3 regions of the Sphingomonas phyllosphaerae 5.2 genome follow, and region 3 is predicted to be linked to each of the others. Evidence: riboswitches for the same ligand, from Rfam matches in the RefSeq annotation. Region 3 holds a riboswitch; each other region holds the start of a gene.
The links. Region 3 has a riboswitch for cobalamin ahead of SPHPHY_RS0116095 (TonB-dependent receptor plug domain-containing protein). Riboswitches for the same ligand answer to the same signal wherever they lie in the genome.
Positions count from the first base shown of each region.

Region 1 (9,372 bases), 1.5 Mb from region 3:
AGCGGATGTGGACCCGCCCCATCTCGGCCGGGTCGAGCCGAACCGTCACTTCCTCGCGTCCCGCGGCGATCTGGCGACGCACGATCGCGCCGATTTCTGACCCAAAGTGCCCGCTCAATGCATTCGCCTGTGGCAATGTGCCGGTCGCCGCCGGCGTGGCAGGCAACGCGGGATACGCAAGACGCAGCGTCGCGTCGGTGATCGATGCCGGCAACGGTGTCGCTGCCGAAACGCCGGGTGGCGGCGTTGCCGGCAGATCCACGCCGACATGTCGGATCCCGGCGCTGGTGTCAGGCATGACTTCGAGCGCTTTCCTGGCGGATGACTTGTCGAGCGCGCCCGTATTGAAAGCGCGCGTGGCCAGCACATCCGGCGCCTGCTCGAGCACCGACGTCGCGATCACTCCGGCGCCCGCCTCGATGGGTTCCGCTCCGTCCGATGCGGCGGCCGCCTTCGTAGATGGAGACCCTCGCACGGTCATGTTCTGCGGCACCACCGCCTGCGACGTCGTTGTTGGCATCACCGGTGCAGGTGCAGGTGCAGGTGCAGGTGCAGGTGTCGGGACGGCGGACGGGACAGCGTCGCCAAGCGGCGATCGCGGCTCTTCGTCGTCGACGTCCGTACCAGGCTTGTCGGAACTGGCCGCAACCGCGGCCTGCGAACTGGCTTCCGCCGGAACAAGCTCCGCCCCTACCGCCGGATCTGCCGCCATCGGCGTTGGTGCCGAGATGACCGCGACCGACCCGCCCACTGGCACAGCGCTTGTCGCTGGCTTGATCATCGGTCCTGCGCCGGCTGCGGCCGTTATGACGGACGGATGCTGCTCAGTGGGCGATCCCGTCGCCACCCCGGTGGTCGCGGCATCCTCGAACGCGGCGATCGGCTGCGAAGATATAGCGGACAGCTGAATGTCCGCGCATGCCGGCGATGGCGCTGCTGCCGCGAGGACCGTGCCCGCATCGATCAACGCAGCGAAGCCCACGGTTGCCGTTGTCCCCGCTGGGCCGATCCCGCCCGCGTTACCCGCCGACGTTATCGCAGTCGCGAACGAGGTGATCGTATCCGCCATCATCGAAGCCCCCCAAATACTACACGGTAATTATAGGAGGACAGCCGCGTCATGCGGCGTTCCGCAGCGCTTTCGTCACAGCGGGCGCTGCCGCTTCGAGCGAACCGATCGTGCGAATGCGCGCACGGACATGGATTTCGCTCTGCGACAGCACCACGGTGGCAGGGCGGATCCGTTCGACCACCGACCTGACGAACGCCCGCACGCTCGGGCTTACCAACAGGCACGGCACTTCGCCCGCCTGTGCGAACCGTTCAAAAGCGTCGCGCACGTCGCTGGCGAAGCGATGCATCTGCGTCGGGGACATCGCCAGCTGTCGATCGTCACCCTGTCCGACTATGCTCTCCTCGAAGCACGCATCCCAGCTGGGACCAAGTGTGACGATCGGGATCGTGCCGTCGCGAGTATGCTGCGCGGAGATCTGCCGCGACAGGCGTGAGCGCACATGCTCGACCATCGTCCGGATGTTCTGCGTAAAGCCGGTCGCCTCTGCTACGCCTTCGAGGATCGTCGTCATGTCGCGGATCGACACTTCTTCGGCCAGCAGCATCTGTAGCAGCCGCTGCAATCCCGACATCGAAAGCTTTGCCGGGATGATCTCCGCGACCAGTTTGGCGTCTTCCTTGTGCACATCGGTCAGCAGCTTCTGCGTTTCGGTATAGGACAGGAGATCCGGCAGGTTCGCCTTGACCACCTCCGTCAGATGAGTGGTGACGACCGTGCCGCAGGTGACGACCGTAAGCCCACGTAATCCGGCCTCCTCGCGTAGGCTGCGGTCAATCCACAATGCGGGCAACTTGAACACGGGCTCCAGCGTCGCTTCCCCGCTCATGCCGATGTCGCCCCCGCCAGGCGCGATGACCATCAACTTGTCGATCCGCAGCTCGCCGCGGGCGACCTCGGTGTCTTTGACGTGAACGACATATTCGTTCGCTTGAAGGCTCATGCTGTCGAGAATGCGGACCGCGGGCAGGACGAAGCCATAGTCCCCCGCCAATTGGCGCCGTAACGCGCGAACCTGATCGTCCAGCCGCGGCTCTGCGACGGCATCGTTGATCAGCGGCAGCAGCGCATAGCCAAGTTCGACCCGGATCGCGTCGATCGCGATCGTCCGGCTGATGGGCTCGTCGACATCCGCCTCGGCCTGTTCCGCCAGTGCGGCGCGCGCCGTTTCGGCCGCCTTGTCGCGCCAGGCGCGCTGCGACATCTGCCACGCCGCCACACCGCAACACGTCGCCAGCAAGGCAAACGGGACGAACGGCAGGCCGGGGATGAAGGCGAGCGCGGTCAGCAGCGCCGCGACCATGCCGAACGCCTTCGGATAGCGGCCGAGCTGCTCGCCCAGCGCAGCGCCCGTTTTTCCCGTCACGCCACCCTTGGAAACGAGCAGGCCGGCAGCGATCGAGACGATCAGCGCGGGGATCTGGCTGACCAGCCCCTCGCCCGCGGTCAGTATCGTGTAGGTGCGGAAGGCGTCACCGAACGGTACGCCGTGGATCAACACACCGATGGTCAGCCCGACGACGATGTTGATCCCGGTGATGACCAGAGCGGCGATCGCGTCGCCCTTAACGAACTTGGACGCACCGTCCATCGCACCGTAGAAGCCGCTTTCGGCCTCCAGTTCGGCGCGTCGGTCGCGCGCCTCCTGTTCGGTGAGGAGCCCGGCGGACAGATCGGCGTCGATCGCCATCTGCTTGCCCGGCATGTTGGCGCAGCAAACCAACGTCGACGTGATCGCGAACAACATCGCCAACATGAACACCACCGCCTTCAAGCGGCAGCGTGCCGAGTTCCAGGACCTGCTGTACCAGAAGGATTCGCGGCCGGGCGCCACCACCAGCGCCGACAACACACGCGTGCCCTCCGGCATCCAGATCGGCTCCGGCGTGCGGACCGCCGACATCGCTCGCATCGGAGAGCAGGGCCCGATCACCAGGACCGGCAACGATTACGATATGGCGATCGACGGCAAGGGGTTCTTCCGCGTCACGATGCCGGGTGGCGATCTCGCCTATACCCGCGCCGGCTCGTTCCGGCTGTCGCCCGAAGGCATGCTGGTGACCACGGACGGGTACCCGGTCCAGCCCGAGATCACGATCCCGCGTGACGTGATCGCGGTGCAGGTATCGAAGACGGGCATGGTCCAGGTGAAGCTGGCCGGCCAGACCGAAATGCAGGATGTCGGCCAGCTCGATCTCGCGCTGTTCGTCAACGAGGCGGGGCTTGAGGCGGTCGGCTCGAACCTGTTCCTGGAGACCGACGCATCGGGCCAGCCCAACGTCGCGAACCCCGGCCAGCCCGGCTACGGCATGCTTGAGCAACGCTCGCTGGAGGCATCGAACGTCAACCCGGTGCAGGAGATCACCGCGCTGATCAGCGCGCAGCGCGCCTATGAGATGAACAGCCGGACGGTGAAGACCGCCGACGAGATGCTCGCCACCACCTCGCAGTTGCGTTGAGCGCGATGTTGCTGGCCAACGCCGCCGTCGCGGCGCTGCTGGCGGGGATCATCCCCGTCGGCAGCGCCCGCCCCGCCGCTGCGACGCCGGAGGTCTTCGTCCTTTCCCATCCGGTAACGGCCGGTACGACGCTGACGATCGCCGACTTCCGCCTTCGCTAGGCCGGCGATCCCCCCTCGATGACCGGGTCCGTGCGGCCCGCCGATGCCGCCGGGTTCCAGGCGACGCATAACCTGGCGGCCGGGCGCGTGGTGCGGCGCAGCGACATGCGCGCGCCGCAGCAGATCAGCCGCGGCGACGCCGTCGCCATCTTCTATCGTGCCGGCGGTCTCTCGATCACCACGCCGGGACAGGCGCTGTCGGGAGCCGCAAACGGCCAGCCGATCCGTGTGCTCGCGCTTGCGACCCGCCGGAGCCTCGACGCCATCGTCGACGGCCCCCGCCGCGTCCGCATCGTCAACGAACAGGAATAGCCGCATGTCGCCGAAGCTACCCTACGCCCCCGTCGCGCTCGCGATGTCGGCCTTCGCGTTGTCCGGCTGCGGCACGGTCGACCGTCTCTCCGCGATCGGCAAAGCGCCGCGGATGGGGCCCGCCATTTCGCGCCCGGCACCCGATGTTCAACCTTCGCTGGGCGGTCAGGCGATCGCCGGTCGCTATACCGGCGGCGTGACGACACAACAGGCGGGTGGCGGCGCATCGCTGTTCCGCACCGGCGCGGGTGCCTTCTTCCACGATCAGCGCGCCTCCAGCGTCGGTGACATCCTGACCGTCCGGATCAACATCGCTGACAATGCGGCGCTGGATAACAGCTCTACCCGCTCGCGGCGCGGCAAGGAGAACCTCGGGTTGCCCGGCCTGCTCGGACTTGAATCGAAGATCGGCAAGGTGCTGCCCGGCAACCCCAATCCATCCAGCCTTATCGCCACCGACAGCAATTCCGCATCGGGCGGCGCCGGCAACACCTCGCGCAGCGAACAGATCAACACCGCGATCGCCGCGGTGGTGGTCGACGTGCTGCCGAACGGCAACCTCTCGATCGCGGGGCATCAGGAAGTCCGCGTCAACTTCGAACTGCGCGAAGTCGTGGTCCAGGGCATCGTCCGCCCGCAGGATATCGCGCGCGACAACAGCATCCGCAGCAACCAGATCGCCGAGGCCCGCATCGGCTACGGTGGACGCGGCCAATTGACCGACATGCAACAGCCGCGCCTCGGACAGCAGTTGCTCGATGTCATCCTGCCGTTCTGAGGCCCGGATGCAAGCGCCGGGACGACATGGGTCCACGAGTCGGAGGGAGAGAGACGCGGGTCGGCCGGCCGAGCCGATGCACGTCATGGGAGCGACGATCGATCGGCCCGAACTCCTCCAGGTCGTCGAGCGTGCGCGCTCGATCAGGCAAGCTCTCCTGAATCAGCCCGGCGCTTATTCTGTCGCGCGAACCGGCGCCTGGCCTGGCATTCCGCCTGCCCGCATGTCGCTCGCGCCTCGATGAAAACCCGCGCCGTCCTCGCGGATGCCGGGCCGACCGGGCGGCAGCGCATTTGAGGAATTGGCAACGCGCCGCCACGAAGCTAAGACCACGGCGAGGGCCTTTTCGGCGCTCGATGATCGCGCCGGTGCCCCGAAAGGGGCTTGAATGGGAATGCGGTGCGGGGGGCCTCCCCCCAAATCCGCGGCTGTCCCTGCAACTGTGAGCGGTGAGCGAAGGCGTCATGCTCCCTGACCGGAGCGGCCACTGGGATGCGGCATCCACGGATGCACACCTGGGAAGGCGATGCCCGAGCTTTGACCCGCAAGCCAGGAGACCTGCCGGCGATATGGTCGCTCTTGCTTCGATCCAGGGGATGGTCGCGGCACGGTTCTCCGTCTGAGCGACGAACCTGTGTGGCTGGGGCTGCATCGGTGTGCGTTGCGGAGGGCATTCGGCGCCCCGCCGTGGTCGTGCGCCGGCCGACGTGTCGGCCCCCGCCGGTCGTTGCCAGTGCCGCGGAAAACACCATGTCAGCATTCTCACCTGTCGCGAACCTGTCGAAAGTCCCCGTCACCATCGTCACCGGTTTTCTGGGCGCGGGGAAGACGACGCTTATCAGCCACCTGATCCGCAACGCGGGTGGCCGCCGGCTGGCGGTCGTCGTCAACGAGTTCGGCACCCTCGGCGTCGACGGTGACATTCTGAAGGGGTGTGCGATCCCCGATTGCCCCGCCGAGAACATCGTCGAGCTTTCGAACGGCTGCATCTGCTGCACCGTAGCCGACGATTTCATCCCCACCGTCGAGACGCTGCTCGCGCTCGATCCGCGCCCCGACCACATCCTCATCGAAACCTCCGGGCTCGCGCTGCCCAAGCCGCTGCTGAAGGCGTTCGACTGGCCTGCCATCCGGTCGCGGATCACCGTCGACGGCGTCGTCGCGGTGGCGGATGCGGAGGCGGTGGCGAGCGGGCGCTTCGCACCGGATGTCGCCGCGCTGGATGCGCAACGCGCCGCCGATCCCAGCATCGATCATGAAACGCCGCTGTCGGAGGTGTTCGAGGACCAGCTTGCGTGCGCCGACATGGTGTTGCTGAGCAAGTGCGACCTCGCCGGTGCGGGCGGTATCGCCGCCGCCCGCGCCGTCATCGCCGCGGAGACGCCGCGATCGCTGCCCATCCTCGAACTGACCGACGGCGTGGTCGATCCGAGGATCGTGCTGGGCATCGGTGCCGCCGCCGAAGACGATCTCGCCGCCCGCCCCTCGCATCATGATGGCGAGGACGATCACGAGCACGACGATTTCGACAGCATCGTCGTCGAACTTGGAGAAATCGCGACTGCGGACGATCTCGCCGCGCGGGTAGAGGCGCTCGGCCACGGTGGCGACGTGCTGCGCGTGAAGGGCTATGCGGCGGTCGCGGGCAAGCCGATGCGGCTGCTGGTACAGGCAGTGGGTGCCCGGGTCCGCACCCATTACGACCAGCCGTGGCGGGGCGACGAGCCACGCGATACCCGCCTCGTGGTCATCGCCGAGCGGGACCGGCTCGATCCCGCCCTCATCCGGGCTGCGCTGCACGGCTGACCCGCCATGCACGTCGTCTTCCGCGAAGCGCACGGCCTGGAGGAGAGCGCGTCGCCGCGCGATCTGGGGCAGGACGCCGCCGATCTCGTGGTCTTGTCCTTCTCGGACAGCGATCTCGGCGCGTTCGCGGCCGGGTGGCACGCCGCCGTGGCCGCCGCGGCCGCCGCCGGCGACGCCGCGCTGCCCCGCCTGCGGCTCGCCAGCCTCGCCGAACTGACGCACCCGCTGTCGGTCGACACCTATGTCGAGCGCACGCTCGATGGGGCCAGGGGCATCCTGATCCGGCTGATCGGCGGCGCGGCCTATTGGTCGTACGGGCTTCGGCAGGTGGAAACGCTGGCACGGCAGCGCGGGATTGCGTTGGCAGTCATCCCTGCCGACGGGCGTGTCGACGACCGGCTCGATACGATCTCCACCGTCCCGGTCTCGACGCTGCGACGCTTGACGCAGTTATGCGACATTGGCGGCGCTGCGGCGGCGCAGGAAGCGCTGGCGCAATTCGCCCTCGCCGCGGGCTGTTACGTCAGGCCGGCGCCGAGCGCGCCAGCCATCGCGCCGGTCGGCGGTTGGCAGCAGGCAAGCGGGGTCACCTGCCCCGCCGCCTTTGCGTTTACCGCAACGCGGCCGCGCATCCTGATCGTCTTCTACCGCTCATATCTGACCGCCGCGGATCTCGATCCGGTCGCGGCGTTGCAGGCCGGGTTCGAGGCGTGCGGCTATGACGTCCTCGCGCTGTTCGCTCCGTCGTTGAAAGATGCGGAAGCGTCGCCATGGCTGCGGCGGTGGGTCTCCGCGCTGTTACCGGCCGCGATCGTCAACGCCACTGCCTTCTCCGCCACGGACGAAACCGGCGCCACCCCGCTGGACGGCGCAGCGGTGCCGGTGTTCCAGGTCGCGCTCGCCACGTCCGATCGCGCGGCCTGGACGAAGGCGCAGCGCGGGCTGTCGCCGGCCGATCTGGCGATGCACGTGGTGCTGCCGGAGGTCGACGGGCGCGTGTTTGCGGGTGTCGCCAGCTTCAAGGACGATGCGCCGCACGATCCCGACCTGCAGTTCAAGCGCCGCGCGCATCGTGCCGAGCCGGCGCGGATCGCCGCGATCGTCGCGCGCATCCACGGCTGGATCACCCTGGCGCACGCACCCGCGGCGCAGCGCCGGCTCTGCCTCGTCGTCTCGACCTACCCCGGCAAGGCGCAGCAGATGGCGCATGCGGTCGGGCTAGATGCGCTCGCGAGTGTCGCGGCGATTCTCCACGATCTCGCTGCGGCGGGCTACGGGGCCACGCCCTGCCCGGCCGATCTGCCGCGGCTGCTCGCCACCGAGACGCTTGAATGGACGATCGCGGACTATCGCACTGCGCTGCGCTGCCTTCCCGCCAGCTTGCAAGCCGAGGTGGCCGCCGCATGGGGGGCGCCGGAAGACGACCCCGCGCTCGTCGACGGGCGGTTCCGGTTCGGTGCGATCAGCTGCGGCGAGATCATTGTCGCATTGCAGCCCGAGCGCGGCCAGCCGGATGGCCGCATCGGGGAATATCACGATCTATCGCGCTGCCCGCGCCATGCCTATATCGCCTTCTACCTGTGGCTGCGTGCGCGCGGGATGCAGGCGCTGGTCCATATCGGGGCGCATGGCACGCTCGAATGGCTGCCCGGCAAGGCAGTGGCCCTATCGGATGCGTGCTGGCCAGAGGCGCTGACCGGCGCGCTGCCGATCGTCTATCCCTTCATCGTCAATGATCCCGGCGAGGCCGCGCAGGCCAAGCGGCGGATCGGGGCGGTGACGCTGGGCCACGTCCCGCCGCCGCTCGCTCGCACCGGCACTGCAGCGGGTCTGGGCCGACTGGAAACGCTGCTCGACGAATTCTCGAACGCCGATGGGCTGGACCCGCCGCGCCGGGCGCGGTTGCGCGGCGATATCCGTGACGAAGCGCGGGCGCTGGGGCTGGACGGGGTGCTCGGGCTCGGCGCGGCGGCGTCCGATGCCGAGGCGATCACCCGGATCGATACGTTCGTGTGCGATGTGAAGGACAGCCAGTTCGGGGACGGGCTGCATGTCTTCGGGCGCGGCGAACACGGCGCGGCGGAGCGCGACGGGCTTTTGATTGCGCTCGACGGGCGGCGGGTCGCCGCCGGTCCGTCGGGATCGCCGTGGCGCGGGCGGCGCGACGTACTGCCGACCGGCCGCAACCTCTACACCACCGATCCGCGCGCGGTGCCGTCACGTTCCGCGCAGGCGCAGGGCGTGCGGCTCGCCGACGAGCTGATCCGCCGCCACCTGCAGGATCACGGCGATTATCCGCGGACGATGATCGTAGACCTCTGGGGATCGGCGACGATGCGCACCGCCGGCGAAGAGTTCGCGATGGCGCTGCACCTGCTCGGCGCCGCGCCGGTGTGGGACATGGGCTCGGAGCGCGTCACCGGCGTGGAGGTCCTCCCGCTCCTCGTGCTCGACCGTCCGCGCATCGACGTGACGCTGCGCGTGTCCGGGCTGTTCCGTGACGCTTTCCCGACGCTGTGCGCGATGTTCGGACAGGCAGTGCGCGCGATCGCGCTGCGCGACGAACCGGCCGACCGGAACCCGTTCGTCGGCGTGCCCGCCACGCCGCGCGTCTTCGGTCCCGCGCCCGGCCGCTACGGCGTCGGGCTGGGCGACGCCGCCGACACCTACACGCCCGACGCGCGCCGCGCCGCGGGCGAGGCGTGGCTCACCGCATCGTCGCATGCGATCGACGGCGGGGAAGACCGTGCCGATCCCGTTGCGCTGCGTGCCCGCGTCGCCGCG
Region 1 covers NZ_ATTI01000001.1:1,916,166-1,925,537, reverse strand. Annotated here, with positions in the region: gene SPHPHY_RS0109005 (flagellar hook-length control protein FliK) at 1-982, opposite strand, end outside; gene SPHPHY_RS19790 (flagellar biosynthesis protein FlhA) at 1,119-2,828, opposite strand; gene flgG (flagellar basal-body rod protein FlgG) at 2,776-3,531, shown strand; gene SPHPHY_RS21960 (hypothetical protein) at 3,528-3,692, shown strand; gene flgA (flagellar basal body P-ring formation chaperone FlgA) at 3,711-4,004, shown strand; gene flgH (flagellar basal body L-ring protein FlgH) at 4,009-4,782, shown strand; cobalamin riboswitch at 5,132-5,363, shown strand; gene cobW (cobalamin biosynthesis protein CobW) at 5,533-6,588, shown strand; gene cobN (cobaltochelatase subunit CobN) at 6,595-9,372, shown strand, end outside.
Region 1: it holds a riboswitch for cobalamin, as region 3 does, so the genes downstream of both, cobW (cobalamin biosynthesis protein CobW) here and SPHPHY_RS0116095 (TonB-dependent receptor plug domain-containing protein) in region 3, are expected to answer to the same signal.

Region 2 (9,372 bases), 2.0 Mb from region 3:
CAGGCGCGGATCGACGAATTGCGCGAAACCGGTGCCGAGGGCACGGTCGACATTTCCGCCGAGATCGCCAAGTTGCAGGCGAAGTCGGACAAGCTGCTGAAAGACACGTTCGGCAAGCTATCCCCCTGGCAGAAGACGCAGGTCGCGCGTCATCCGGAGCGGCCGCACTTCAAGCATTACGTCGCCGGGCTGTTCGACGAGTTCGTGCCGCTGGCGGGCGACCGCGCCTTCGGCGACGACCAGGCGATTCTGGGCGGCTTCGCGACGTTCCGCGGGCAGCGCGTGATGGTGCTGGGCCACGAGAAGGGCGACGATACCGCCAGTCGGCTGCGGCACAATTTCGGGATGGGCAAGCCGGAGGGGTATCGCAAGGCGATCCGGCTGCTGGAACTCGCCGATCGGTTCGGCTTGCCGGTCGTGACGCTGGTCGACACGTCCGGCGCATTTCCGGGCATCCAGGCCGAGGAGCGCGGGCAAGCGGAGGCGATCGCGCGTTCCACCGAGGCGTGCCTCGCGCTTGGCGTTCCGCTGGTGTCGGTGGTGGTGGGCGAGGGCGGTTCGGGTGGCGCGATCGCGCTGGCCAGCGGCAACCGCGTGCTGATGTTCGAGCATGCGGTCTATTCGGTGATTTCGCCGGAGGGTTGCGCCTCGATCCTGTGGCGGACCGCCGACAAGGCGCCCGACGCCGCCGAGGCGATGAAGGTGACCGCGCAGGACCTGAAGGGGCTTGGCGTGATCGACGCGATCGTGCCCGAGCCGCTGGGCGGCGCGCACCGCGACCATGATGGCGCGATCCGCGCGCTGGGCGACTGCATCGAGCGGATGCTGCGCGACCTTGCACCGCTGACGCCCGACGCGTTGCGGCATGACCGCCGCACGAAGTTCCTGAAGATGGGTCGCGTCGCCTGACACAGAAAGGGCGGCGGAACCTGAGTTCCGCCGCCCTTTTCGGCATATGTGCGGCAACTCTTACGAGTTGCTTGCCATCTTGCTCGACACGTTGCCGAAGGTGTTGCTGAGCTGGGTGCCCAAGCCCTTCATCGCTGCGATCGCAGCAACGGCGATCAGCGCAGCGATCAGGCCGTACTCGATCGCGGTCGCACCCTTGCTGTTCTTCAGGAACGAACGAATCTTCTGCATGTCGATTCTCCAGTTAATACTTGAAATCTTCGGTACCCGCCGACGTCCTGTTCACAGGGCCATCGATGACTGTTCTAAGATCGCAGGGTTGATAAACATTTAAGCCAGTCACGGGATTTCGTCGTTCGATCAGCGAGTAGTGACCAGATAGCTGTTGATCCTGTCGAACGTCGTTGCGATCGTCGTGCCGACCTGGGTGAGACTGGCGGAAATGCCGAGTGCGATCACCGCCAGGATCAGACCATATTCGATCGCAGTCGCACCGCGCGTCTGCCGCAGCAGCGAGCGGATGATGCCGAGTGGCGAGCGTGCGATGGACAGGCGTGACATGGCTGGCAGGATAAAGCCTAACGGTTAAGGAAGGATCGACCCCGATGCTGGTAGTCGCCGCAGCGCTGATCGACGGACACGGCCGCTGCCTGATGCAGCAACGCCCGCACGGCAAGCGGCACGGCGGGCTGTGGGAGTTTCCCGGCGGCAAGGTCGAGCCGGGCGAACACCCGGCCGACGCGCTGGTGCGCGAACTGGCCGAGGAACTGGCGATCGAGGTGGCGGTCGCCGCGCTGGAGCCGGTGGGGTTCGCGACCGACATGCCGGTGACGATGCTGCTGTACCGCTGCACCGCGTGGCACGGTGCGCCGCTGGCACTTGCGGCGGAGGCGCTGCGCTGGGACGTGCCCGAAGCGCTCGCGGCGCTGCCGATGCCGCCGGTCGACGTACCGCTGCTCGCCGCGCTTGCCCGGTCGTTGCGGGGCGGCTAGGCGTAGGCCCGCGATCAGGCGAGGGAATCCGGTAGGCGACGATCCGGAGCTGCCCCCGCAACTGTGACCGGCGAGCCTCTCGCCCCCTTGCGTGCCACTGGATCCGCCGCGATCCGGGAAGGCCGGGCGGCAGGCGACGACCCGGGAGCCAGGAAACCTGCCCGGTCGCGGTTGTCCTTCGCGCGGACGGGGTGTGCCGGGCGATCGGGGAAATTTTCCCGCGCGACGACGGACGAGTCGGGTCGGCGTGGGAGTTTCGTGGTTGCGAAGGATCGGGATAGCGGCGCGTGGGGCGTTGATGGCGACGGCACCGTTGCTGCTGGGGGCGGCGACGCCTCGTTATCCGCGCATCGTGTCGATCAATCCGTGCCTCGACGCGATCCTGATGCAGGTAGCCGACGCCCGGCAGATCGCGGCGATCAGCATTTACTCGCAGGATCCGCGCGCGACCTCCATTCCACTGGCACAGGCGCGCCGCTTCGCAGCGACGTCTGGCACTGCCGAAGAGGTGGTGGCGCTCCGCCCCGATCTGGTCGTGGCGGGCGGGCATGTCGCGCCCGCGACGGTGGCGGCGCTCGCGCGGCTGCACGTCCATCTCGTGCAATATCCTGTCCCGGCGGACGTTGAGGAGAGCGCGGCGCAGGTTCGCGCGGTCGCGGCGGCGATCGGGCACCCGGATCGGGGCGTGGCCTTGTCGGCACTGATCCTGGCGTCGTCCCGACCGGTGTCGGGAAGGAACATCCCGGCGCTGATCTGGGGTGCGGGCGGGCTGGTGCCCGGCGCCGGCACCTTGCCTGACGACCTGCTGCGCCGTGCCGGGTTCTCCAACGCCAGCAGCGCCTACGGGCTGCAACGCTGGGACATCCTGCCGCTCGAATATCTCGTGGCACGGCCGCCGCGCGTGTTGCTGTCGGTCGCCGCGGCGGAGGGTGGCGGCGAGCGTGCCGAGCGGCACCCGGCGCTCGCACGATTGGGAAAGCGGATCGCGATCGCGCCGTTCGCGGCGCGGCTCATGAACTGCGGTGGACCGTCGATCATCGCGGCGATGGCGCGGCTGCGTACCGTCCGTGCGGAGCTGGTGCGATGACGCGGCTGTCGTGGTGGCTGCTGGCCGGCGTACTGCTCGCGGCGGCGCTGTCGCTGGCGGCCGGCAAGGTGTGGGTGCCGCTGGACGCGTGGACTGCCGCCGACCCGCGCTCGATCATCATCGTCGAGCTTCGCCTGCCGCGTACGATTCTGGCGCTGGCGGTCGGCGCCGGGCTGGGCGTGTCGGGCGCCGCGATGCAGGGTTATCTGCGCAACCCGCTCGCCGACCCCGGGCTGTTCGGCGTATCGTCGGGCGCGGCGTTCGGCGCGGTGTGCGCGCTCTATTTCGGCTATGCCGTGCAGGCATGGCTGCTGCCGGGCTTCGCGCTGGCGGGCGCGGCGGCTACGATGGCGGCATTGGCGTTGATCGCCGGGCGCTCGGGCAGCCTGATCCTGTTCACGCTTGCCGGGATGATCCTGACCAGCATCACCGGATCGCTGACCGCGCTGGCGATCAGCCTGGCGCCGACGCCGTTCGTCGCCTCCGAGATCGTGACGTGGCTGATGGGCGCGCTGACCGACCGCAGCTGGGACGACGTGCGGGTCGCCGTTCCGTTGATCGCGGCCGGCATTGCGCTACTTGCGCGGACCGGCCGGTCGCTCGACGCGCTGACGCTGGGCGAGCAGGCGGCACGATCGATGGGGGTCGATCCGCGACGGTTGCAATTGGCGGTGATCGCCGGGATCGCGCTGGCCGTCGGTGCATCGGTGGCGGCGGCGGGGATCATCGGCTTCGTCGGCCTGATCGTGCCGCATCTCGTGCGGCCGTTTGCGGGGCATCGGCCGTCGGCGACGTTGCTGCCGTCCGCGCTGGGCGGGGCGTTGCTGCTGACGGTTGCCGATTGCGTGGTGCGGCTGGCGCCGACGGTCAGCGAGCTGCGACTCGGCATCGCGATGTCGATGCTGGGCGGGCCGTTCTTCTTCTACCTGCTGGTGTCGATGCGGCGGCGGCTGGCATGACCGTCCTGGCGGCACAGCGACTGTCGTTGACGTTGGGCGGCAAGCCCGTCCTGCATGCGGTGGAGGCCGCGTTTGCCGCGGGTCGCGTCACCGCGCTGCTCGGCCCCAATGGTGCGGGCAAAAGCAGCCTGCTGGCGTGCCTGGCCGGATTGCAGCATCCCGTTGCGGGGCGCGCGATGCTCGGCGAGGGCGACGTGCGCGCGCTGCCGGCGCAGCAGCGGGCGCGGCGGATCGGCTTCCTGCCGCAAGCGGCCGACGTGCACTGGAATATCGATGTGGCGACGCTGGTCGGGCTGGGTCGGCTGCCGTGGCGCGGGCGGTGGGGCGAGACCGACGAGGATCGTGCTGCGGTGACACAGGCGTTGGCGGCGACCGGCATGGCCGGATTCGCGCGGCGTGGGGTCGAGCATCTGTCTGGCGGCGAGCGCGCGCGGGCGCTGCTGGCGCGCGTGTTGGCGGGTCGACCGGAGTGGTTGCTGGCGGACGAACCGCTCGCCAGCCTGGACCCCGCACACCAGCTGGAGGTGGGCGCGCAACTGCGCGCGGTGGCGGCGGCGGGCAGCGGCGTGGTGCTGGTCGTCCACGATCTGAACCTGGCGGCCCGGCTTGCCGACGACGTGGTGCTGCTGCGTGACGGCGGCGTGATCGCGGCTGGCCCGGCGGAGACGACGCTGACGGCGACGCTGGTCGGGGAGACCTACGGCCTGACGGTGGAGACGGGGATCACCGCAAGCGGGCAGCGCTACATCGTGCCGGTCGCGACGATGTCATAGCGGCAGCCGACCGGCCAGCCCGACAGCACGGCCCGACAGCACGGCCCGACAGCACGGCATTGTCATCGCGTGGGCGGGGTGGGATAGCGCGCCTTGTCCCGCGCGTCGGCCGGACAGGGAAGGAAGTGCCTGATGGCCGCGTCGGTCGCCTATCTCATCAACCAATATCCCAAGGTCAGCCACAGCTTCATCCGGACCGAGATCCGCGCGCTGGAGGAGCAGGGGGTGACGGTCGAGCGGTTCGCGGTGCGCGGCTGGGACGCGGAGATCGTCGATCCACTGGACCGCGAGGAGCGCGAGCGGACGCGCTACCTGCTGCGTGACGGCGCGATGCCGCTGGCGGGTGCCACGCTGGGGGCGCTGCTGCGGCGGCCGGGACGCTTCCTGTCGACATTGGCCGCGGCGTGGCGATTGTCGCGCGGGGCCGAGCGCGGATTTCTCTACCACCTGATCTATCTGGCGGAGGCGTGCCTGATGCTGCGGTGGCTGACGCGCAGCGGTGCGGCGACGCACGTCCACGCGCATTTCGGCAGCAATGCCGTACTGGTCGCGCTGTTCGTGCGGATGCTCGGCGGCCCACCGTACAGCTTCACCGTTCATGGACCGGAGGAATTCGACAAGCCGTTGCAATGGAAGCTGACGGAGAAGATCGCGCGCGCGGCGTTCGTGGTCGCGATCACCAGCTTCTGCCGCAGCCAGCTGTTTCGCTGGGCAGATGCCGGCGATTGGGGGAAGATCGCGATCGTCCATTGCGCGATCGACCCGCGCTTCGTGGCGGCGCGCACCACGCCCGCACCCGCGAACGACACGCTGGTCTGCGTCGGGCGGCTGTGCGAGCAGAAGGGGCAGTTGCTGCTGGTCGAGGCGGTGGCGGCGCTGCACGCACGCGGTGTGCGCGTGCGGCTGGTGCTGGCGGGCGACGGCGAGATGCGACCGGCGGTCGAACGAGCGATCGCCGCCGCCGGGATCGGCGCGCAGGTGACCATCGCGGGTTGGGTGAACGCGGACCAGATCACCGAAATGCTTCAGGACGCGCGCGCGCTGGTCCTGCCGAGCTTCGCGGAGGGCCTGCCGGTCGCGATCATGGAAGCGATGGCGCGCGAGCGGCCGGTGCTCTCGACCTATATCGCGGGCATCCCCGAATTGGTGCGTGACGGCGTGGACGGCGTCCTGATCCCGGCGGGCGACGTGCAGGCATTGAGCGGGGCGATCGCACGATTGCTGGCGGCGACGCCGGGCGAGATCGCGGCGATCGGCGCGTCGGCACGCGCGCGCGTGCTGGAGCGGCACGACAGCCACACCGAGGCGGCGAAGCTGGCCGCGCTGTTCGCGGGTGTCGCAAGGGAACCGGGAGTCCCGTCGGGGCTCGGCGGATGATGCACGTCGCGCTTTTACGCCGGCGGGCGCAGTGATTCCGCTCCGTCGGGCCTAGCGCGTGCTGCTGCGCTTTCGGTCGACGACTTCCTCGAAGAAGCTGCGGTAGCGCGCCGCGACGTTCGACCATGCGAAGCCTGCGGCATGGGTGCGGCGAGCGTCGACGCCGGCGCCGCTTTCCGCAGCGCGCAAGGCCGTGCCGATCGCGGCGGTGAGGGCGCCGCGATCCTCGGTGTCGCACAGGAACTGCTCGGTTCCGACCACCCAGCGGGTGCGCGCGCTATCCTGCGCCACCACCGGGAGGCCACACGCCATCGCTTCGATGAAGACGTTGCCGAACGGCTCGTCAAGCGAGAGGTGCATGAAGACGTCGCAGGAGCGGTAGAGCAGCGGCATGTCGGTCGCCGCCGCCGTCAGGCGCGTGTAGCGGCCCGGCAGCACGGCCGCGGCGAGCGCGTCGATCGCGGCGCGCTCCGGCCCGTCGCCGGCGCAGACGAGGTGCGCGTCCGGAATGCCGGCGACCGCGCGTACGCCGTCCGCCACGCGCTTGCTGCCGATCAATGCGCTGACCATCAGGACCAGCGGCTTGTCCTCCGGCAGCCCGAAGCGCGCGCGGTCACCGGGGCCCGGAGTGAAGCGGTCGATCGCGACGCCGTTGGGGATCAGCGCGGCGGGCCAGTGCGCGCGCCCCGCTTCGTAATAATCGGGGTTGATGCAGACGAGTCCGTCGCAGCCGAAGAAACGATACTCGCTGTTCTGCGCACGCACCGGCCAGTCGCCGTTCTGCGTGATGAAGACGTGCGCCGGCTTCGGACCGATCAACGGGCGACTGCGCAGCGCCCAATGGACGAACGGGAACGAGCAGGCGACGGTAACGTCGTAATCGCCGGGTCGATAGCGGCGCAGCATCCCGGGAACGAAGCTCGCTTCCTCATAGGACGTATCGTCGCGCAATGCCGGGAGGTGCGGCATCTTCTCGAACCGCTTGCGCGTGATCGCGCCGGCGTGGAGGAAGCGATACGGCGTCCCGGCGCGCGGCGCGCCCGACCCGATCAGGGTCACCGCGTCGCCACCGCGCGCGAGTTCGCTGGCGATCGAGGTGACGGCGACTTCCGCCCCGCGCTCGATCCGGTGCAATCCGGGCAGCGCGAACAGGATCCGCAGCGTCATGCGCGTGCACGCCCGGTGCAGGAAGGCGTGGCCGCGGTGTCGCAACGCGGGACGAGAGGCTTGCGAAGGGGCATCGGGAATACCTGGGACGCCGGCCGTGCCGTTCGGCGGGTCCGGTAGACGGGATGGAGCCCTTGGCTTATGCGTAAAGCCATGACTGAATCAAGTGTCGGCGTCGTCGTGATCGGGCGGAACGAGGGCGAGCGGCTACGTGCCTGCCTGGCATCGCTCAGCGGGGCGCAGGCGCGCGTCTATGTCGATTCCGGATCCACCGACGGCAGCGTCGCGCTGGCCCGATCGCTCGATTTCGACGTGGTCGAACTGGACATGGACCAGCCGTTCACCGCGGCGCGCGCGCGCAACACCGGTATCGCCCGGCTGCTGCGTGATCACCCGACGCTGGAGGCGGTGCAGACCGTCGACGGGGATTGCGAGGTCCGTCCCGACTGGATGGCCGTGGCGCAGGCCGACATGGCGGTCGATCCGCGCCGCGCGGTGGTCTTCGGACGCCGACGCGAGCGACGGCCGGACGCGAACGCCTATCACGCCGCGTGCGACGACGAATGGAACGTGCCAATCGGCGAGGTCAATTCGTGCGGCGGCGACGCGCTGCTGCGGGTCGTCGCCCTGCGCGAGGTCGGCGGCTACAACGACCTGCTAATCGCGGGCGAGGAGCCGGAGATGTGCGTGCGGCTGCGCGCGCGCGGCTGGCGGATCTGGTCGAACGGACAGGAGATGACGCTGCACGACGTCGCCATCACGCGGCTGACGCAATGGTGGCATCGGTCGCGCCGCACCGGCTACGCCTTTGCGGAACTGGCCGCGCTGCATGGTGACGGCGGCGATCCGGGCTGGCGACGGTTACTGCGCAGCGCGCTCGGCTGGACTGCGATCAACATCGCCGCGATCGTAGGAGTGATACTCTTCGCGCTGCTCGACGACCCGTTGCTGCGCGTGGTCGTGCTGGCCCCGGCGGCACTGGCGGGCGTGCAGTTGCTGCGGATGGCGCGCAGCAAGCGCGCGCGCATCGGCGGCAGGCATGCGCTGCAATGGAGCGGGCTGATGATGGTCGCGAAGGCGGCGCAGACGCTGGGGTGGCTGCGCTTCAAGCTGCAACGCATCACCCGTGCGCGCGCCACGCTGATCGAATATAAGGCTTAGATAGCGTCAGTCGAGGCAGCTGTCCGCCCGGCTAATGACTGACCGGGGACCGGTCCGGCACAAGGCCGCTCGACCGGTGGAGGCGCGACCGGGAATCGAACCCGGGTGCAAGGATTTGCAGTCCTCTGCGTCACCACTCCGCCATCGCGCCTCGAGGCCGGTGAGGGCGCGCAGATGCGGGCAGGCCGCCGCCATGTCAAGCCACCGATTGCAAAGTGCGGCGCGCGCGCGATACAAGCCCGCAGCGCAACGTGTGTTGCATCGATATAACAGCTATGCCACAGGACTGCCGATGACCCTCTCCGCCCCCGCTCTCCGCAACGACGATTCCACCGCGATGCGCCAGGCGATGGTCGCCAGCCAGCTGCGCACCTCGGCGGTCAGCGACCCGCGGGTCGTGGCCGCCATGGCCGAGGTGCCGCGCGAGGCGTTCGTCCCCGCCGGGGTCGCGGCGCTGGCGTACCGCGACACGGCGATCGACCTGGGCGAGGGCCGCTCGCTCAACACGCCGCTCGCGACCGCGCGGCTGCTGGTGCAGGCGCGGCTGCTGCCGAGCGACCGGGTGCTGCTGATCGGCGCGGCGGGTGGATATTGCGCGGCCGTGCTGGCGTCGCTGGTCGCCGAGATCGTCGCGGTCGAATCGAGCCCCGCGCTCGCTGCGCACGCACGTACGGCACTGGCGGCGACACCGAACGTGACGGTGGTGGAGGGGCCGCTGGAAAACGGCCATCCCGAGGGCGCGCCCTATGACGTGTTGGTCGTGGATGGCGCGATCGAGGAGTTGCCCGCTACGCTTGCATCGCAGGTGGTCGACGGCGGTCGGATCGTCAGCGGACTGATCGAGCGCGGCGTGTTCCGCCTCGCTGCGGGCGCGCATCGCGGCGCGGCCACTGCGCTCGCGCCGTTCGCCGATATCGACTCGGTCCGGCTCCCCGGCTTCGCGCGCC
Region 2 covers NZ_ATTI01000001.1:1,411,155-1,420,526, forward strand. Annotated here, with positions in the region: gene SPHPHY_RS0106605 (acetyl-CoA carboxylase carboxyltransferase subunit alpha) at 1-909, shown strand, start outside; gene SPHPHY_RS0106610 (Flp family type IVb pilin) at 970-1,140, opposite strand; gene SPHPHY_RS0106615 (Flp family type IVb pilin) at 1,270-1,470, opposite strand; gene SPHPHY_RS0106620 ((deoxy)nucleoside triphosphate pyrophosphohydrolase) at 1,515-1,901, shown strand; cobalamin riboswitch at 1,923-2,060, shown strand; gene SPHPHY_RS0106625 (ABC transporter substrate-binding protein) at 2,200-2,988, shown strand; gene SPHPHY_RS0106630 (FecCD family ABC transporter permease) at 2,985-3,947, shown strand; gene SPHPHY_RS0106635 (ABC transporter ATP-binding protein) at 3,944-4,720, shown strand; gene SPHPHY_RS0106640 (glycosyltransferase) at 4,853-6,097, shown strand; gene SPHPHY_RS0106645 (glycosyltransferase family 4 protein) at 6,149-7,264, opposite strand; gene SPHPHY_RS0106650 (glycosyltransferase family 2 protein) at 7,418-8,425, shown strand; tRNA gene SPHPHY_RS0106655 (tRNA-Cys) at 8,503-8,576, opposite strand; gene SPHPHY_RS0106660 (protein-L-isoaspartate O-methyltransferase family protein) at 8,718-9,372, shown strand, end outside.
Region 2: it holds a riboswitch for cobalamin, as region 3 does, so the genes downstream of both, SPHPHY_RS0106625 (ABC transporter substrate-binding protein) here and SPHPHY_RS0116095 (TonB-dependent receptor plug domain-containing protein) in region 3, are expected to answer to the same signal.

Region 3 (9,372 bases):
CGATGCCGGATGGGCCGGAGCGATGCGCGTGCAATTGGCGGCGGAGGGGGCCGCGCTGGACGCGTTGCTGGCGGCACATGGGGTGATCGCGACCGGGAGCTGCCCGTTGTTCCGGACGGTCGAGGACGATCGTGCCCCGGCGCTGTTCGCGCATCTGGCGGCCGCGGGGATCCTGACGCGGCCGTTCGACGACGACCCGCGGCGCTTGCGGTTGGGGCTGCCGGGAGCGGATGCGGCACGGCTGGCGGCGGCGCTGGCATGCTTCCCGGAGCATGCGGGTGGCTGAGCCGGTTGCGCTGGCGGCGCTGGCGATCGAGGCGGCTGTCGGGTGGCCCGCTTGGCTTTATGCGCGCGTCGGGCATCCGGTCGGCGGCATCGCACGGGCGATCGGGTGGTGCGAGGGGCGCTGGAACCGGGCGGGGCGGGCGCGGCGGCTGCTGGGGGCGATGACGGTCCTGCTGGTGGTGGGGATCGCCGGCGGGCTGGCGGCGCTTGCGGAATCGGTGGTGCGCGCGCTGGGGCTCGGCTGGGCGGGGGTGGCGGTGCTGGCGTGGCCGGCGCTGGCGCAGCGCAGCCTGTACGATCACGTCCGCCCGGTGGCGGACGCGCTGGAGCGTGACGAGCTGGCGGCGGCGCGGGTTGCCGTGGGGATGATCGTCGGGCGCGATACCGCCGTGCTGGACGAGGCGGCGGTCGGTCGTGCGGCGGTCGAAAGCCTGGCGGAAAGCTTTTGCGACGGCGTGGTCGCGCCGCTTTTCTGGTTGCTGGTCGGAGGGTTGCCGGGCGTGTGGGCGTATAAGGCGATCAACACCGCCGACAGCCTGATCGGGCATCGCGAGGAGCGATGGCGGCTGTTCGGCTGGGCGGCGGCGCGGATCGACGATGTCGCGAACTGGATACCCGCGCGGATCGGCGCGGTGCTGATCTGCCTGGCGGGCGGCGGCGGCTGGCGGGTAATGTGGCGCGATGCGCGGCGGCATGCCTCCCCGAACGCCGGCTGGACCGAGGCGGCGATGGCGGGTGCGCTGGGGCTGAAGCTGGCCGGGCCGGTCGTCTATGACGGCGTCGCGTCCGCCAAGGAGTGGATCGGCGACGGGCGCGCGGCAGTGACGGCGCGTGACCTTCGCCGGGCGCTGGGCGTGTTCGTCCGCGCATGCGTATTGCTGTGGATCGTGGCGGGAGGGGTCGCATGGCTGCGCTGATGTTGCAGGGGACCGGCTCGGATGTCGGCAAGTCGGTATTGGTCGCGGGGCTGTGCCGCGCCTACGCCAATCGCGGGATGGCCGTCCGGCCGTTCAAGCCGCAGAACATGTCGACCAACGCCGCGGTCACCGCCGAGGGCGGCGAGATCGGGCGTGCGCAGGCGACGCAGGCGATCGCCGCGCGGGTTGCGCCGCATGTCGACATGAACCCGGTGCTGCTGAAGCCGGAAGGCGACCGCACCTCGCAGCTGATCGTGCGCGGCCGGATGCGCGGCAAGTTGCCGGCGAACCGGTGGCGTGAGGGGCGCGAGGGCCTGCTGGGCGAAGTGCTGGACAGCTTTCGGAGCTTGCAGGCGCAGGCCGATCTGGTGCTGGTCGAAGGTGCGGGGTCGCCGGCCGAGATCAACCTGCGCGCGGGCGACATCGCCAACATGGGCTTCGCACGCGCGGCGGGGGTGCCGGTGGTGCTGGTCGGCGATATCGATCGCGGCGGGGTGATCGCGTCGCTGGTCGGCACGCGCGCGGTGCTGGACGCCGAGGATGCGGCGATGATCCACGGGTTCGTCGTGAACCGCTTTCGCGGCGATCCGGCGCTGTTCGAGGACGGTTACCGCGCCATCGCCGGGCGGACCGGCTGGCGCGGCTTCGGCGTGGTGCCGTGGCTGCCCGCCGCGGCTCGCCTGCCGAGCGAGGATGCAGTGGTGCTGGAACGGACGCGCGCCGTCACCGCGGGCGGACGCCTGCTGGTCGCGTGCCCGGTGACGCGGCACATCGCCAATTTCGACGACCTCGATCCGCTGCGGCTCGACCCGCGCGTGGAAGTGGCGATGATCCCCCCGGGCGCGCCGTTGCCGGCGGCGGCGGCGCTGGTCGTGCTGCCGGGATCGAAGGCGACGATCGCCGACCTGGCGTTCTTTCGTGCGCAGGGCTGGGACATCGACCTGTTAGCGCACCGGCGGCGCGGCGGTGCGGTGCTGGGGCTGTGCGGGGGCTATCAGATGCTGGGGCACACGGTGGCCGATCCGCTGGGGCTGGAGGGGCCGGCGGGAAGCGTCGCGGGGCTCGGGCTGCTGGCGGTCGATACCGTGCTGGGCGGCGACAAGGCGCTGCGGCAGGTGCGCGGCGCGGCGCGGGGCGCGCGCTTCGCGGGGTATGAGATGCACCTCGGCGAGACGACCGGCGCGGACACGGCGCGTGCGGTGGCGGTGTTCGACGACGGACGGCGCGACGGGGCGACGAGCGCCGACGGGCTGGTGGCGGGGACCTATGTCCACGGGCTGTTCGGGCTGGCGGAGCAGCGCGCGGCGTGGCTGGCGGGTGCGGGCGACGGGCCGGATCATGCCGCGTCTGTCGAGGCCGCGCTGGACGAGATCGCCGCGGCGCTGGAGCGGCACCTCGATCTGGACGGCTTGCTGGCGGTGGCGCGCGGGTAAGCGTCAGGCGCAGAGGAACGCGACGAGCAGGCCGGTCTCGACCAGCTCGATCCCGGCGCCGTGCGCGTCGCCGTTGATGCCGCCCAGGCGATAGCGGCACCAGACGGCGTAGCCGAGGACCAGCAGCGGCGTTGCGAGCAGTGCGGGTGCGACGACGCACGCGGCGGCGAGCAGCGCGGCCCAGCCGGCGATATCGCGCGGGCGGGCGGCCGCGGCGACCTGCGCGCCGAGTCCGTGGCCGAGCGGGGCGATCCAGCGCGCCCAGCACAGCGGCGCGATGCGCGCGGCGAACGGGACGAACGCGATGCGGAGGTCGCCGGTGAGGGCGTGGAGCAGCACCAGCTTGGCAAGCAATTGCAGCGTGATCGCAACGGTCGCGAAGCTGCCGACGTGCGGGTCGCGCATCACGGCCAGCAGGCGCGTACGGTCGCCGTGCGCCGCGCCGACGCCGTCCGCGACATCGCCGAGCCCGTCGAGGTGGAGCGCGCCGGTGACGGCCACCCACGCGACGAGCGTGGCGAGGGCGGACACCCACGGATCGTGGCGCGTGCCGAGCGTGGCGGCGGCGGTGACGAGCGCGCCGATCGCGAGGCCGACGACGGGGTAGCAACGGATCGCGGCGGCGAAATCCTCCGGCGTGCCGGTGGTGCGCGGGACCGGCAGACGCGTGAGGAACGCGAAGGCGAGCCACAGCCGCGTCATGCGGACCGGCCTGTGCGGGCGAGCGGTGCCGGTGCGCGCATGAGGTGCGACCGGGCCGGGGCGGCCGGCGGAGCGTGGCGCCCGGTCGTGTCGGCCGCGCGCGCTCTCACGACGGGGCGTCGACGCGTCATGCGCGCAGCCGCGCGATCTGCGCGGCGTCCGGCCACAGGCGGAGCGTCAGCAGCGCGGCGCACGGGAGGTCGAACGCCCAGACCTGCCGCGCGTCGAAGCCACACGCCGCCGCCAGTGCGGCACGGATCGCGCCGCCATGGGTGACGATCAAGGTATCACCCTCGGCGTCGGCGAGGGCGGCGGCGACGCGGGCGACCAGCGCCGACCAGCGTTCACCGTTCGGAGGCGGGTTCGCATCGGGATCGCGCCAGAACGCCGCGAGCGTTGCAGCGTCGAGCGTGGCGGGATCGGTGTCGTCCCAGTCACCGAAGTCGAGCTCGCGCCAGCGCGGATCGGGGTGGTTCGTCAGCGCTTGCGGAGCGGCGGCGCTGGCGGGTGGGGCGTGTCCGACGACCGGTGCGGCGGCGCGCGACCGGGCGATCGCCTCGGCGCAATGCCGGGCGCGGGAAAGGTCCGAGCTGACGATGTGCGTGAAAGCGACCGTGGCGGTGGCGCGCACGCACTCTTCGATGCCGTGCGGGCTCACGGCTATGTCGGCGTGGCCGAGCCAGCGGCCGGGGCGTACCGTCGTGCCATGCCGCAGCAGGTGGACGATACGCGAGGTGATCACGCCTCCGAGACCCCGGCCTGGTCGAAGGTCGCCATCCCGTCGTGCGCGGCGAGCGCGGCGCGGACCACGGTCGCGGCCACGGCAGCGCCGCTTGCTTCGCCAAGCCGCATGTCGAGCGCGAGCAGTGGGGCGAGGCCGAGCCGGGCGAGCAGGCGCGCATGGCCCGGCTCGGCGGAGACGTGGCCGGCGAGGCAATGCGCAACGATCGCGGGCTGCGCGACGGCGAGCGGGGCGAGCGCGGCGCCGACGATGAAGCCGTCGAGCAGCACGGGCACGCGCGCGTGACGGGCGGCGAGGATCGCGCCGGCGATGGCGGCGATCTCACGACCGCCGAGCCGGCGCAGACGCTCGAACGGCGTGGTCGCCGCGGCGTGATGCGCCAGCGCGGCATCGACCGCAGCGACCTTGGCGGCGAGCGCGGCGCCCGTGACGCCGGTGCCGGGGCCGACCCAGTCGCGCGCGGTGCCGCCGAAGCTGGCCGCGCACAGCGCCGCGGCGGGGGTGGTGTTGCCGATCCCCATGTCGCCGGGGACGAGCAGGTCGAGCCCGGCGGTGACCGCGGCCGCACCGGCGTCGAGCGCATCGAGGCATTCGGCCTGCGTCATCGCCGGCGCGTGCGTGATGTCGGCAGTGGGGAGGTCGAGCGCGAGCGGAACGACGGTCAGCGACAGGCCGGCGACGGCGGCGAGCGCGTTGATCGCTGCGCCGCCGGCGCGGAAGTTGGCGACCATCTGCGCGGTGACGGACGGCGGAAACGCACTGGTGCCGCGCGCCGCGACGCCGTGGTTGCCCGCGAAGATCAGCACGCGACCGTCCTCGATACGCGGACGATCGCTCCGCTGCCATTCGGCCATGAACAACGCGATCTCCTCGAGTCGGCCGAGCGAACCCGCCGGCTTGGTGAGGCGCGCCTGGCGGGCCGCCGCCGCCGCGCGCGCTTCGGCGTCGGCGGCAGGCAGGTCGGCGAGCGCGGCGTCGAAATCGGCGACGGTGGTGAAGCGCGTCACCCGACGACCTGCCCGGGCGGCGGCACGCGGACGATGAAATGGCCCTTCACCGCGGCAGGCCACAGGGAGTAGGCGACCTGCCCGGTCTCGCTGGCGGCATAATGGCGCATGAAGGTCATGATCCCGGTCGCGGCGTCCTGGTCGGGGGTGAAGTCGCCCAGCACATAGCCGATCTTGCCGGGTGCGCGCAGGTGGACCGTGCAATGGCGGTCGCACGCGAACAGGCACGGCATTTCCTGGACCGAAATGCCCGCGAACGCCGGATCGTTGGCCTGCACATTGCGCAGTGCCTCGGCGAGCAGCGCGCCGCCGCGTCGCCCGTCCGCGCCCTCGCGCGCGGCGGCGGAGAGGCGGCAGCTGCTGCAGGCGACCACTGCGGGGCCATCGGCGACGGGAACCAGCGCCACCTCAGAAGCGTCCGCGCAGGCCGGCGTATACGCTGCGGCCGAGCGTGCCGTAGCGCGCGATCGTCTCGTAGCGTTCGTCGAACAGGTTCTCGACGCGCGCGAACAGCCGGACAGTGGCCGACAGCGGCAATTCGCCGCGCAGATCGACCAGCGTATAGCCGTCGAGGCGTGTGCGGTTGGCGGCATCGTCGAACGACGAGCCGGCCCAGCGCGCCGCGACGCCGAGCGAGCCGGCCTCGGCGAACGTGTAGGTCGCCGACAGGTTGGCGGTATCGCGTGGGCGGCGTGGCAGCCAGTTGCCGAGCGTGCTGCCCGGCGAGCGGTCCTCCGACAGCGTCCAGCTGTAATTGCCGTCGATGCCGAGGTGACGCCCGAGCTGTGCACGGCCGACCGCTTCGACCCCGCGCGCGAAGGCGCGAGCGACGTTCTGGTAATAGCCGAAGCGCTGCGCGGTGGTGGAGCCGGGGACGAAGCAGAGCGGGTCGGTGGCGCCGACATCGCAGCTGCTGAAGATGATCTGGTCGCGGGTCCGCCGCTCGAAATAAGTACCGCCGATCGCGAAGCGGCCGTCCATGAAGCGTTGCTCGGCGCCGGCCTCCCAACCCTTCGCCTGTTCGGGGGCGAGCGCCTGGTTCCCGTATTCGGAGAAGAGCTGGTAAAGCGTCGGCGCCTTGAAGCCCTCGCTATAGCTGGCGCGCAGCACGGTGCCGGTCGGCAGCGTCCAGCTTGCGCCGCCTGCGAACAGCGTCTGACGACCGAAGCGGCTGTGGTCGTCGTGCCGCACCCCGCCGTTGAGCGTCAGCCCGTCGACCGGCGACAGGTTGAGCTGGCCATAGACGCTGGTCAGCTCGGCGCGGCCGGTGCCGGGATCGGCGAGCGTGTAGGGCGGCGAGAAGTCCGACGAGGCGGTGGTGAAGCGGCTGACCTCGTTCTCGACGCCGAACACCGCGTCGACGCCCTTCACGATCGCGAGCGCGCCCTGATATTCGAGGCGGTGGTTGCGGCCGATCGCGGCGAAGGTCTGCGGCTGCGACGGGCGCGAGGGGTCGTAATTGTCGCGGTCGGTGTCGGTATAGCCATAGCCGATGCGGTTGCGCAGCCGCGCGTCGAACAGGTCGATGTTGAGGCCGGCATAGCCGACGAACTCGCGCGTCAGGCCGTATTCGGGGGTGTCGCCGCCGAACCCGTCGAAATCGTTGCGGCCATCGGCATAGGAGCCGCGGACATCGGCGCTGATACCCGGCGCGAGCGTCAGGACCGCACGGCCCTGTACGTTCTGGTTGGTATAGCCGTCACGCTCGGTGCCCGCCGCCAGCGCCGAGATACCGTCGGTGGCGAAGGTCTGCGCCCCGATCCGCCATGCGAGCGGGCCGGTGTTGCCGCCCAGTGCGGCACGCGCGCTGACCGTCTCACGCGAACCGCCTTCGAGGTCGAGGCTGCCTTCGAGGGCGGTGGCGGGAAGCGGGGTGACGATGTTGACCACACCGCCGATCGCCTGGCTGCCCCACAGGATCGACTGCGGCCCGCGCAGCACCTCGATCCGCGCGGCGTCGCCGATCAGCAGGTTGGCGAAATTGTAGCCGCCGCCGGGCGAGGACGGATCGTTGATCTTCACCCCGTCGATGACGACGACGGTCTGGTCGGCTTCGGCGCCGCGGATGCGCAGCGAGGTGCTGGTGCCGTAGCCGCCGTTGCGCGACAGCGAGACGCCGGGCGTGCGCAGCAGCAGGTCGGCGACCGAAAGATCCTGCGTACGATCGATATCGGCCTTGTCGAGCACGGCGACCGACGCGATCACGCGATCGGCGGCGACGGGCGCGCGGTTGGCGGAGACGACGATGTCGTCGGTGGGGGCGGGGGCGGTGACATCGGGGCGCGGCGCCTCCTGCGCGAGCGCAGCGGTGGACGACAGCAGGAACGGGAGGATGGCGAGGCGGAACGACATGGCGAAAACCCTTGTGACGACAACGAAGCCGTCGCCGATCGCCGGCGCGGAAAGGCGTGCTTCCGCGTCGTCGACCGCGCGCGGCGGCAGGCATCGTCACGCTGGTCCGCCCGCCGGGTTTGCCCCGTGCGGTCTTCCCGTCCGATCGGCGCACCCTGGCCGAACGAAGGACGACTGCGACAGGCAGGTCTCCTGGCTCACGGGTCATCGCCGGGTCGTGCCGCCTTCTCAGCCCCCGGGAGGACCAATGGCATCGGGCACGCTGGCTCGCCGCTTACAGTTGCAGGGGCAGCCGGGGTTCACCCGTTCCCTTTTGATCCCCGGTGAAGGGGAACCTGTCGCGGCGCGCGCCGTAGCGGCGCGTGGCGTGGCGGTCAATCGCGGGTAAGGTTCGGCGGGTGGCCGAGGCCGTCATTGCGGGCGCGGCGAAGCGATCCAGTGCGTCCTGGCCCGGCTCTGGATTGCTTCGCGGCGCTCGCAATGACGAGGGGCGCTACCGTTCGTTGGCGCTTCCGCCGGGTGCCTGGTGCCTGGTGCCTGGTGCCTGGTGTCGGGTGCCGGGTGGTCGGAGTTCCGCGATGTACCGACGCCGATGGAGCGGGACCCCGGATCAAGCCGTGGGGCGACGGCAAGGGATCAACCCCCGGGATCGGGTCGCTCAGAACTCCACGCCGGCCTGCGCCTTCACGCCGCTGCGAAACGGATGCTTCACCTGCGTCATCTCGGTCACGAGGTCGGCAGCGGCGATCAGCGCGTCGGGGGCGTTGCGGCCGGTGACGACGAAATGCTTCATCGGCGCGCGCGCGGTGGCGGCGGCGACCACTTCGTCGGTGGGCAGGTAATCGTAGCGCAGGACGATGTTGAGCTCGTCGGCGATCACCATCGCGATGCCGGGATCGGCGAGCATCCGCTGGACCTCCTCCCACGCCGTGCGGGCGGCGGCGATGTCGCGGGCGCGGTCCTGCGTGTCCCAGGTGAAGCCCTCCCCCATGGCGCGGAATTCGACCAGATCCGGGAACGCGTCGAAGATCGCCTTCTCGCCGGTCGTCATCGCGCCCTTCACGAATTGCACGATGCCCACCTTCATGCCGTGCCCCATCGCGCGGACCGCCATGCCGAACGCGGCGGTCGACTTGCCCTTGCCCGCGCCGGTGTGGACGATCAGCAAGCCCTTCTCGACGGTCTTGCTCTCCATCATCGTGCGGCGCGCGGCCTGTACGCGGCGCATCTTCTCGTTGTGGCGGCTGTCGATATCGTCGGTCATGCGCGCGGCGATAGCGGCGCGTTCAGTCCGCGGCCAGCACCGCCTCGACTTCGGCGACGCTGATCCCGAACACCGCCGCCAGCGCCGCCGGTTTCGCGCCACGGGCCGCCAGCGTGCGGATGCGCGCGGGATCCTTGTCGGTCGCATAGTTGCGGGTGTCGCGCTCGACAGGTTTCTCGCCGGTGCGGGAGAGCGCGCCGGTGCTGGCGCGGCGGCGCGGGCGCGCGTCGCGTTCGGTGGCAAGCGCGGTGCGACGCTGCTCCTCCTCGTGCCGGCGCGCCTCGCGCGCTTCCTCGCGGCGGCGGCCGGCGGCGTCCCGTTCGACGGCGCGATGTTCGGTGCGGGCGACGGCGGCAGCGACGCGTTCCTGCGCGCGCCGCTCGCGATCCTCTGCACGCCGTGCGGCGCGGTCGTCCTGGTCGGTCACGTCGAATCCTTCGAGGGGTATGTCGGTCGGCGGCTTCTGGCCGGCGACACGCCGTTCGACAAGCTCGGGACCAACGCAGGCGCAAGCGCGGCGGGAAGGCGCGTTCGCACCCGTCCTTCCGCGGGTCGGGTGGTGGGCAATATTTCGCTGCCACCGCAGCATGTGGCAGCCATTTGCAGCAACTCCAAGTCTTCGAAGGGAAGATCCAGTAATCTCGAAGATGCGAAGGGTTTTAAGTCAGTA
Region 3 covers NZ_ATTI01000001.1:3,371,819-3,381,190, reverse strand. Annotated here, with positions in the region: gene SPHPHY_RS0116130 (aminotransferase class I/II-fold pyridoxal phosphate-dependent enzyme) at 1-286, shown strand, start outside; gene cbiB (adenosylcobinamide-phosphate synthase CbiB) at 273-1,202, shown strand; gene SPHPHY_RS0116120 (cobyric acid synthase) at 1,190-2,635, shown strand; gene SPHPHY_RS0116115 (adenosylcobinamide-GDP ribazoletransferase) at 2,639-3,337, opposite strand; gene SPHPHY_RS0116110 (histidine phosphatase family protein) at 3,465-4,079, opposite strand; gene cobT (nicotinate-nucleotide--dimethylbenzimidazole phosphoribosyltransferase) at 4,076-5,086, opposite strand; gene SPHPHY_RS0116100 (DUF1636 domain-containing protein) at 5,083-5,493, opposite strand; gene SPHPHY_RS0116095 (TonB-dependent receptor plug domain-containing protein) at 5,495-7,438, opposite strand; cobalamin riboswitch at 7,603-7,792, opposite strand; gene cobO (cob(I)yrinic acid a,c-diamide adenosyltransferase) at 8,097-8,702, opposite strand; gene SPHPHY_RS0116080 (hypothetical protein) at 8,725-9,129, opposite strand.